DNA from 2 places in the Cryptosporangium minutisporangium genome. Region 2 is predicted to be linked to the other one. Evidence: riboswitches for the same ligand, from Rfam matches in the RefSeq annotation. Region 2 holds a riboswitch; the other holds the start of a gene.
What was found. A riboswitch is a leader RNA that binds a small molecule or an ion and turns the genes downstream of it on or off. The one in region 2 is predicted to bind S-adenosylmethionine.
Positions count from the first base shown of each region.

Region 1 (3,402 bases), on a different contig from region 2:
GGACGATCGCGTTCGGCTGGGAACCGCTGCGCACGCAGCTGGGCGTCGACATCCCGGCGTGGGAAGCGCTCGGCCGGATCGTGCTCGCGGTCGGATACATCGCGATCACTCTGCTGCCGGTCGCCGGGCTCGCGTTTTACCTGTCGGTGCGGACCGACGCGCCGCTGGGCGCGGTCGGGGGTGCGGTGATGCTGTGGATCATCTCGAATATCCTCGAGGCGGTCACCGCGCTCGGCGATCTTCGCGGACTGCTACCTACCCGCTACGGAACGGCATGGTTGGCGTTGCTCTCCTCGCCGATCGACGCGGAAGACATGGTGAAGGGTGCGGTATCGGCCGTGGTGTACACGACGGTCTTTCTCGCGCTCGCGTGGTGGCGTTTCTTGCGTAAAGACATCGTGAGTTGAGCGGACCGGCCAGGAATTTCCCCGGCTGGCCGCAGCGACCGGCGCCGGTATCCGGTATTCGTCGGTCCGGGCTCGGCAGGGGCGATCATCCGGTAGTCGCATCCCTGACGAGTGCGTCCCTTTCTGGGGCGCGGGCTGCGATTATGACGGCGCGTCAGCAAGCTCCTCGATTGCTGTTCGCGGTGTCGCACCCGGCACGGCAGTAGCCCATCTCAGCAACGTTAAGGATCGCGTGATGTTCAAGAAACTCTCGGCGATGTTCGGCGGCGGGGCCTCCGTCGATACCGTGCTCGCCTCCCCGCACACCCGGCCGGGCGATGTGCTCCGCGGCGAGGTGCGGATCAGCGGTGGCAACGTCGAGATGGTCGTCGACCGGGTCGAGCTGGAACTGGTCGCCAAGGTCGAGGTCGAGGGCGAGACCGTCGGCGGGGACGACTACGAGCACAACACGATGATGGCGTTCCAGCGGCTGCACCTGGGGCACCGTTTCAGCCTGCAGCCCGGCGCGCACCACGCGGTGCCGTTCGAGCTCGCGGTGCCGTGGGAGACGCCGGTGACGAGCGTCAACGGCTACCCGCTGCACGGCATGCAGCTGGGCGTCCGCACCGAGCTGGAGCTGGCCGGTGCGCTGGACAAGGGCGACATGGACCCGATCCAGGTGAACCCGCTGCCGGCCCAGGCCCGGCTGCTCGACGCGTTCAGCCGGCTCGGCTTCCAGTTCAAGGGTGCCGACCTGGAGCGCGGGACGCTGTACGGCTCGCGGCTGCCGTTCTTCCAGGAGATCGAGTTCTACCCGGCGCACCAGTACGCCGGCGCGATCAACGAGCTCGAGGTCACGTTCATCTCCGGTCCGCAGTCCATGGACGTGCTGCTGGAGCTGGACAAGCGCGGCGGGTTCCTCAGCTCGGGGAGCGACGCGTACAACCGCTTCACGGTGCAGTACGCGGGTGCCGAGCAGCTCAACTGGGAGCAGTGGCTCCACGAGCACCTGCAGATCCTCACCCAACGCCGCGGCCTTTTCAGCTGAGCGGTCCGTAGTAAGTACAACTGCAAAGCAACTGCTGATGCGGACGTCGCTGCGCGCGGCGTCCGCTTCGCTGTGTGATCACTGTCTGCACAGTGAGGTAGACAACTCCCAGCGGTTGGGAGCAAGCGGACGCAGAGCGGGGAGGGCGCCGTAAACTGGACGACACAACTGCATACGGAACTCATCCAGAGGGGCAGAGGGACACGGCCCGGTGAAGCCCCGGCAACCATCGCATCCATGCGGTTCGCGTACAGCGAGGCAGGTGCGACAGGTGCCACTTCCGTCCCGGTGACCCGGGAGAGATGAGGTAAGCCTCGCTATGACGTCGCTGCTCGGTGCCCTGAACACTGCTTCCTCCAGCCCTGCCCGAGTGCTCCGCTGCCGCAACTGCAGCGCCGAGTTCCCGCTGATCGCGGTGCACGCCTGCGCGGAGTGTTTCGGCCCGCTGGAGGTCGGCTACGACGCCGACGCGCTCGCGTCGGTGACCCGGGAGCAGATCGAAGCGGGTCCGCAGAACATCTGGCGTTACGCGCCGCTCCTTCCGGTCGGGCAGAACCCGGACGACCGGGTGACGCTCAACCCCGGCCTGACGCCGCTGGTCCGCGCCGACCGGCTGGCCGAGGCCATCGGCCTGAACGCGCCGCTCTGGGTGAAGGACGACTCGGCCAACCCGACCCACTCGTTCAAGGACCGAGTGGTCTCGCTAGCGCTCACCGCCGCCAAGGGGCTCGGCTACAACGCCGTCGCCTGCGCGTCGACCGGCAACCTGGCCAACTCGGTGGCCGCGCACGCCGCCCGCGTGGGCTGGCAGGCCACTGTGTTCATCCCGTCCGACCTGGAACCCAGCAAGATCCTGGCCTCGGCGATCTACAACCCGCGCCTGGTCGCGGTCGAGGGCAGCTACGACGACGTCAACCGGCTCACCAGCGAGTTGCAGGAAGACGAGGCGTTCGAGTCCACCGCGTTCGTCAACCAGAACGTGCGGCCATACTACGCCGAGGGCTCGAAGACGCTCGGCTACGAGGTGGCCGAGCAGCTCGGCTGGCGACTGCCGGCGCAGGTCGTAGTGCCGATCGCCTCCGGGTCGCTGCTGACGAAGATCGACAAGGCGTTCAGCGAGCTGATCAAGGGCGGCCTGGTGGCGGAGAGCCCCTGGCGCGTGTTCGGCGCACAGTCGGCCGGGTGCTCGCCGGTGTACGCCGCGTTCGCCGAGGGGCACGACGTCGTCCGCCCGGTGAAGCCGACCGGCATCGCCAAGTCGCTGAACATCGGTAACCCGGCCGACGGCCCGTACGTGCTCGACGCGGTCCGGCGAACGGGTGGTTCGATCGCCGCGGTCAGCGACGACGAGATCCGGGACGGGATCCGGCTGCTGGCCGAGACGACCGGCATCTTCGGCGAGACCGCGGGCGGCGTGACCGTCGCGGTGCTGAAGAAGTTGGTTGCCTCGGGCGAGCTGGACCCGAACGCCGAGACCGTCATCTTCAACACCGGCGAAGGGCTCAAGACCGCGGACGCGGTGGAGAACCAGGTCGGCCCGACGCACCGGATCGCTCCGTCCCTCCGCGGAGCGCGCGAGGCGGGTTTGCTGAGCTGACGTTCACGGCTGGTCGACGGGCGGCTCCGCGTATCGCGCGGAGCCGTCCGTCTGCCAGTTACCGGGAGTGTGCGTCGCCAGGACGATTTAGACGAACGTTCTCGTAACACGATAAATATCTATATAGCTGTGCGAATAATGCGCCGATTCGCGAGGAGCATTAATCCGGGCGCGTATTTCCGAATAGCTCTTACTCAGATCTATGGGGCCGCTGGTTCTGCTGGTCCTGGCCGGTCTGGTGGTCCCTGGAGTGCTGGTGGGATATCCCGCGGGAATGCGGATCGCGGCGGGGATATCTGATCGAGTGTCGAAGGCTCCGCAGTTAGTCAGCCCTTTTCGGAGCGTCACTTTCGCACTGCCTAGAGGTCCGG
Region 1 covers NZ_BAAAYN010000017.1:141,231-144,632, reverse strand. Annotated here, with positions in the region: gene ABEB28_RS12445 (ABC transporter permease) at 1-407, shown strand, start outside; gene ABEB28_RS12440 (sporulation protein) at 643-1,434, shown strand; SAM riboswitch class I at 1,613-1,743, shown strand; gene thrC (threonine synthase) at 1,754-3,031, shown strand.
Region 1: linked by a shared signal. The riboswitch ahead of thrC (threonine synthase) and the one ahead of ABEB28_RS08980 (aminotransferase class V-fold PLP-dependent enzyme) in region 2 are both predicted to bind S-adenosylmethionine.

Region 2 (3,402 bases):
GGTTCACGGTGGTCTCGAAGCCGGCCGCCAGCAGCAGCCCGGCGATCGCGAGCAGTTCGGTCTCGGTGAGTTCGTGCTCGGCCCGGACGAGCTGGCTGAGCAGGTCGTCGCCGGGGTCCCGCCGCAGCCGGGTGAAGTGGCCGGCCATCCACTCGTTGAGCTCACGGATCGCCCGGTCCACCCGGCGGTACTCACGGTAGGACAGCCCGATGTCGAGCACCGGCGCCGCGGTGCCACCCCACGCGATGAACGTCGATCGCATCTCGGTGGGCACCCCGAGGATCTCGGCGATGATCGTCACCGGCAGCAGGCTCGCGTACCGACTGACCAGGTCGACCGGCGCGCCTCCACGCGCCCGATCGGCACGGCTCTCCCGCTCGGCCCGGTCGAGCAGCTCGTCGGCGAGGTCGCCGACCCGCCCGCGCATCGCGGCCATCGCCCTGGCGGTGAACACCTTCGAGACCAGCCGCCGGTAGCGGGTGTGGTCGGGCGGGTCGACGGCCAGCATCGAGGGCGGCGTCACCGGACCGATCGTCCGGTTGGGCCGGGTCATCAACCAGCGGGCCAGCGGTGGGAGTGCCTCCGGGTCCGACACCACGCCGAACGCGTCGCTACGCAGGGTGGCCCCGGCCACCGCATGGCTGGCGGTCGCGGCCAGGAACGAGCCCTTGACCACCGGACCCCGTTCGCGGATCCGAGCGTAGAGCGGGAACGGATCGGCGCGCACCGCCGGGTCGGAGAACAGCTGGGCCTGCAGGTCACCCTGCTTGCGGGCGCGCTTCATCGCCACCCGGGCGACGCCGTGCCGCGCCGACCACGTACCGGCTGCGAGCAGTTCCGACCGCACGCGTCCGGGCGTGCGGTCGGTCCGCACCGCGGGCTGGTCGCTGGTTAGCGTCATCGGGCCTCCCGGGCCTCGGTTCTCCGCAGCAGACGTACTGTGTACGTCCCACGTACGTTGTACGTACGACGCCCTCTGGTTGTCAATGTGAATCGTCGTTAACATCGCGGCCATGCTGCTGACCGATGCACGAGCCCGCTTCGCCGCGCTGCGCAGGCAGACCGAAGGCGTCCAGCCGGACGACCTCGACGAGATCTGGGCGGCGCTACCGACCGCGCGCGTCGACGACGTCCTCGGCACCTGGAAGGGCGCCGACTTCGCCACCGGGCACCCCCTGCACCAGGGCCTGATCGACGCCCGCTGGTACGGCAAGACGTTCGTCAGCCCGATGGACGCCAAACCACTGATGTGTCGCGACGAGAACGGGCGGCTCTACTCGAACACCGCCCTCGGGCGCGGCGGCGAGGCGTCGCTGTGGGAGGTGGAGTTCCGCGGCGAGGTCACCGCCACGATGGTCTACGACAACCAGCCGGTGTTCGACCACTTCAAGTGGGTCGACGACCGCACGCTGATGGGCATCATGAACGGCAAGTCGCCGCTGGTCTTCCACCGGAGCCGGCACTACTACTTCCTGCTGGAGCGGGACTCCTGATCGCCGTCGGGTACAGTCCGGGCAGGTCATGAGCGCCAGCGCCAAGCCCCGGCTCGCTGGCCGGCAACCCTCCTCGGTTCGCGGTGGGGTGCCCCGGGTGAAGACCTGGCCCGGCCGCGTTCCTGCGGCGGGCAAGCGCGGACCTTGCGGGGTCCCCTGTACTCGGAGTGACGCCTATGCTCGCCACGGTGACTCTCGCCCCCCACCCCCAGGCACTTCGCGTCCTGGGTGACGACCTGCCGGTAACGCTCACCGACGGCACCGTCACCCAGCACGTCAACCTCGACTACGCGGCCACCGCACCCTGCCTGGCCGCCGCCGCGGACGCGGTGAACCAGCTCCTGCCCTGGTACGCGAGCGTGCACCGCGGCGCAGGTGCGGCCTCGCAACGCTGCACGCTGGCCTACGAGCGGGCCCGCCAGACGATCGGCGACTTTCTCGGCGCCCGCCCGGACGATCACGTGATCTTCACCCGCAACACCACCGACGCCTTGAACCTGCTGGCTCGCGCGCTGCCGACCGGGACGACGGTGGTCGGGTGGGCGGGCGAGCACCACGCGAACCTGCTGCCGTGGGGCACGGCGCGGGGCACGGCGCGGTCGCTGCCGGTGCCGCGGACGGCCGGCGAGGCGGTCGACGGCCTGGACGCCGCCCTGACCGGGCTGTCCGGTCCGGTGCTGGTCACGGTGACCGGCGCCTCGAACGTCACCGGCGAGGTCTGGCCGCTCGCCGAGCTGACCGACGTGGCGCACCGGCACGGTGCTCGCATCGCCGTGGACGCCGCCCAGCTCGCACCGCACCGCCCCGTCCTTCTGGCCGAGTCCGGCGTCGACTACCTGGCACTCTCCGGCCACAAGCTGTACGCACCGTTCGGCGCAGGTGTGCTGGTCGGCCGCGCCGACTGGCTGGACGCCGCCGACCCGTACCTCGCCGGGGGCGGCGCCACCGCGTTCGTCGCGGCCGACGCCGACGGATCCTTCGCCGTGGACTGGAACACCGGGCCCGCGCGGCACGAGGCGGGCACCCCCAACCTGCTCGGAGCGGTCGCGATCGCCGCGGTCTGCGAAGCGCTGGGCGAGGCCGACCGGGATGCATTGACCGCCCACGAGGACGCGCTGGTGCGGCGTCTCCGCGAAGGGCTGGACGCGCTACCCGGCGTGGGCGAGCTGCGGACGTTCCCGGCTGGGCACGACCGCGTCGGCATCGTCAGCTTCGCGGTCGCCGGAGTGCCGGCCGCCGACGTCTCGGCGCAACTGGCGACCCGGCACGGCATCGGCGTCCGGGACGGGCTGTTCTGCGCTCACCCGCTGTCGCAGCGGCTGCTCGCCGACGCGTCCGTGCGGGTCGGCGCGGGCCTGGGAGCGTCCGCGGTGCGGGCCAGCGTCGGTCTCGGCAGCACCGAGGACCACGTCGATCGGCTCCTGCTCGGCGTCGCCGAGCTCACCCGCGGACGATGACGGCTTCCGCCCAACCGGGGGTAGCGGCGACCAGGATTCGCCGATCGCGGTCGGGTGGGTGGCGGACAGCCGATAGGGTGCGCGAATGTTCGTTGTGACACTTACGTACGTCGCTGATGTCTCCGAAGTGGACGCCCAGATGGACGCCCACCTGGAATGGCTCGACAGTCAGTTCGCCGATGGGGTTTTTGTCGCGTCCGGTCGCCGGGTGCCGCGCCACGGCGGCGTGATCCTCGCGGTCGGCGTCGAGCGGGAGGAGCTGAACCGGCGCCTCGCCCTGGACCCGTTCGCGGAGAACTGCCTGGCCGACTACACCGTGGTGGAGTTCGACCCGACGCGGGTCGCACCCGGTTACGAGAAGCTGCGCTCCGACTCCGCGACCGGCGCGTCCGGCGTGGCGGGGGTGCCGCCCCGATCGGCGTCCCAGCCCGAGGCGTAGCGCCACCCCTCCG
Region 2 covers NZ_BAAAYN010000011.1:149,031-152,432, forward strand. Annotated here, with positions in the region: gene ABEB28_RS08970 (cytochrome P450) at 1-901, opposite strand, end outside; gene ABEB28_RS08975 (DUF4334 domain-containing protein) at 1,014-1,493, shown strand; SAM riboswitch class IV at 1,518-1,637, shown strand; gene ABEB28_RS08980 (aminotransferase class V-fold PLP-dependent enzyme) at 1,670-2,950, shown strand; gene ABEB28_RS08985 (YciI family protein) at 3,036-3,389, shown strand.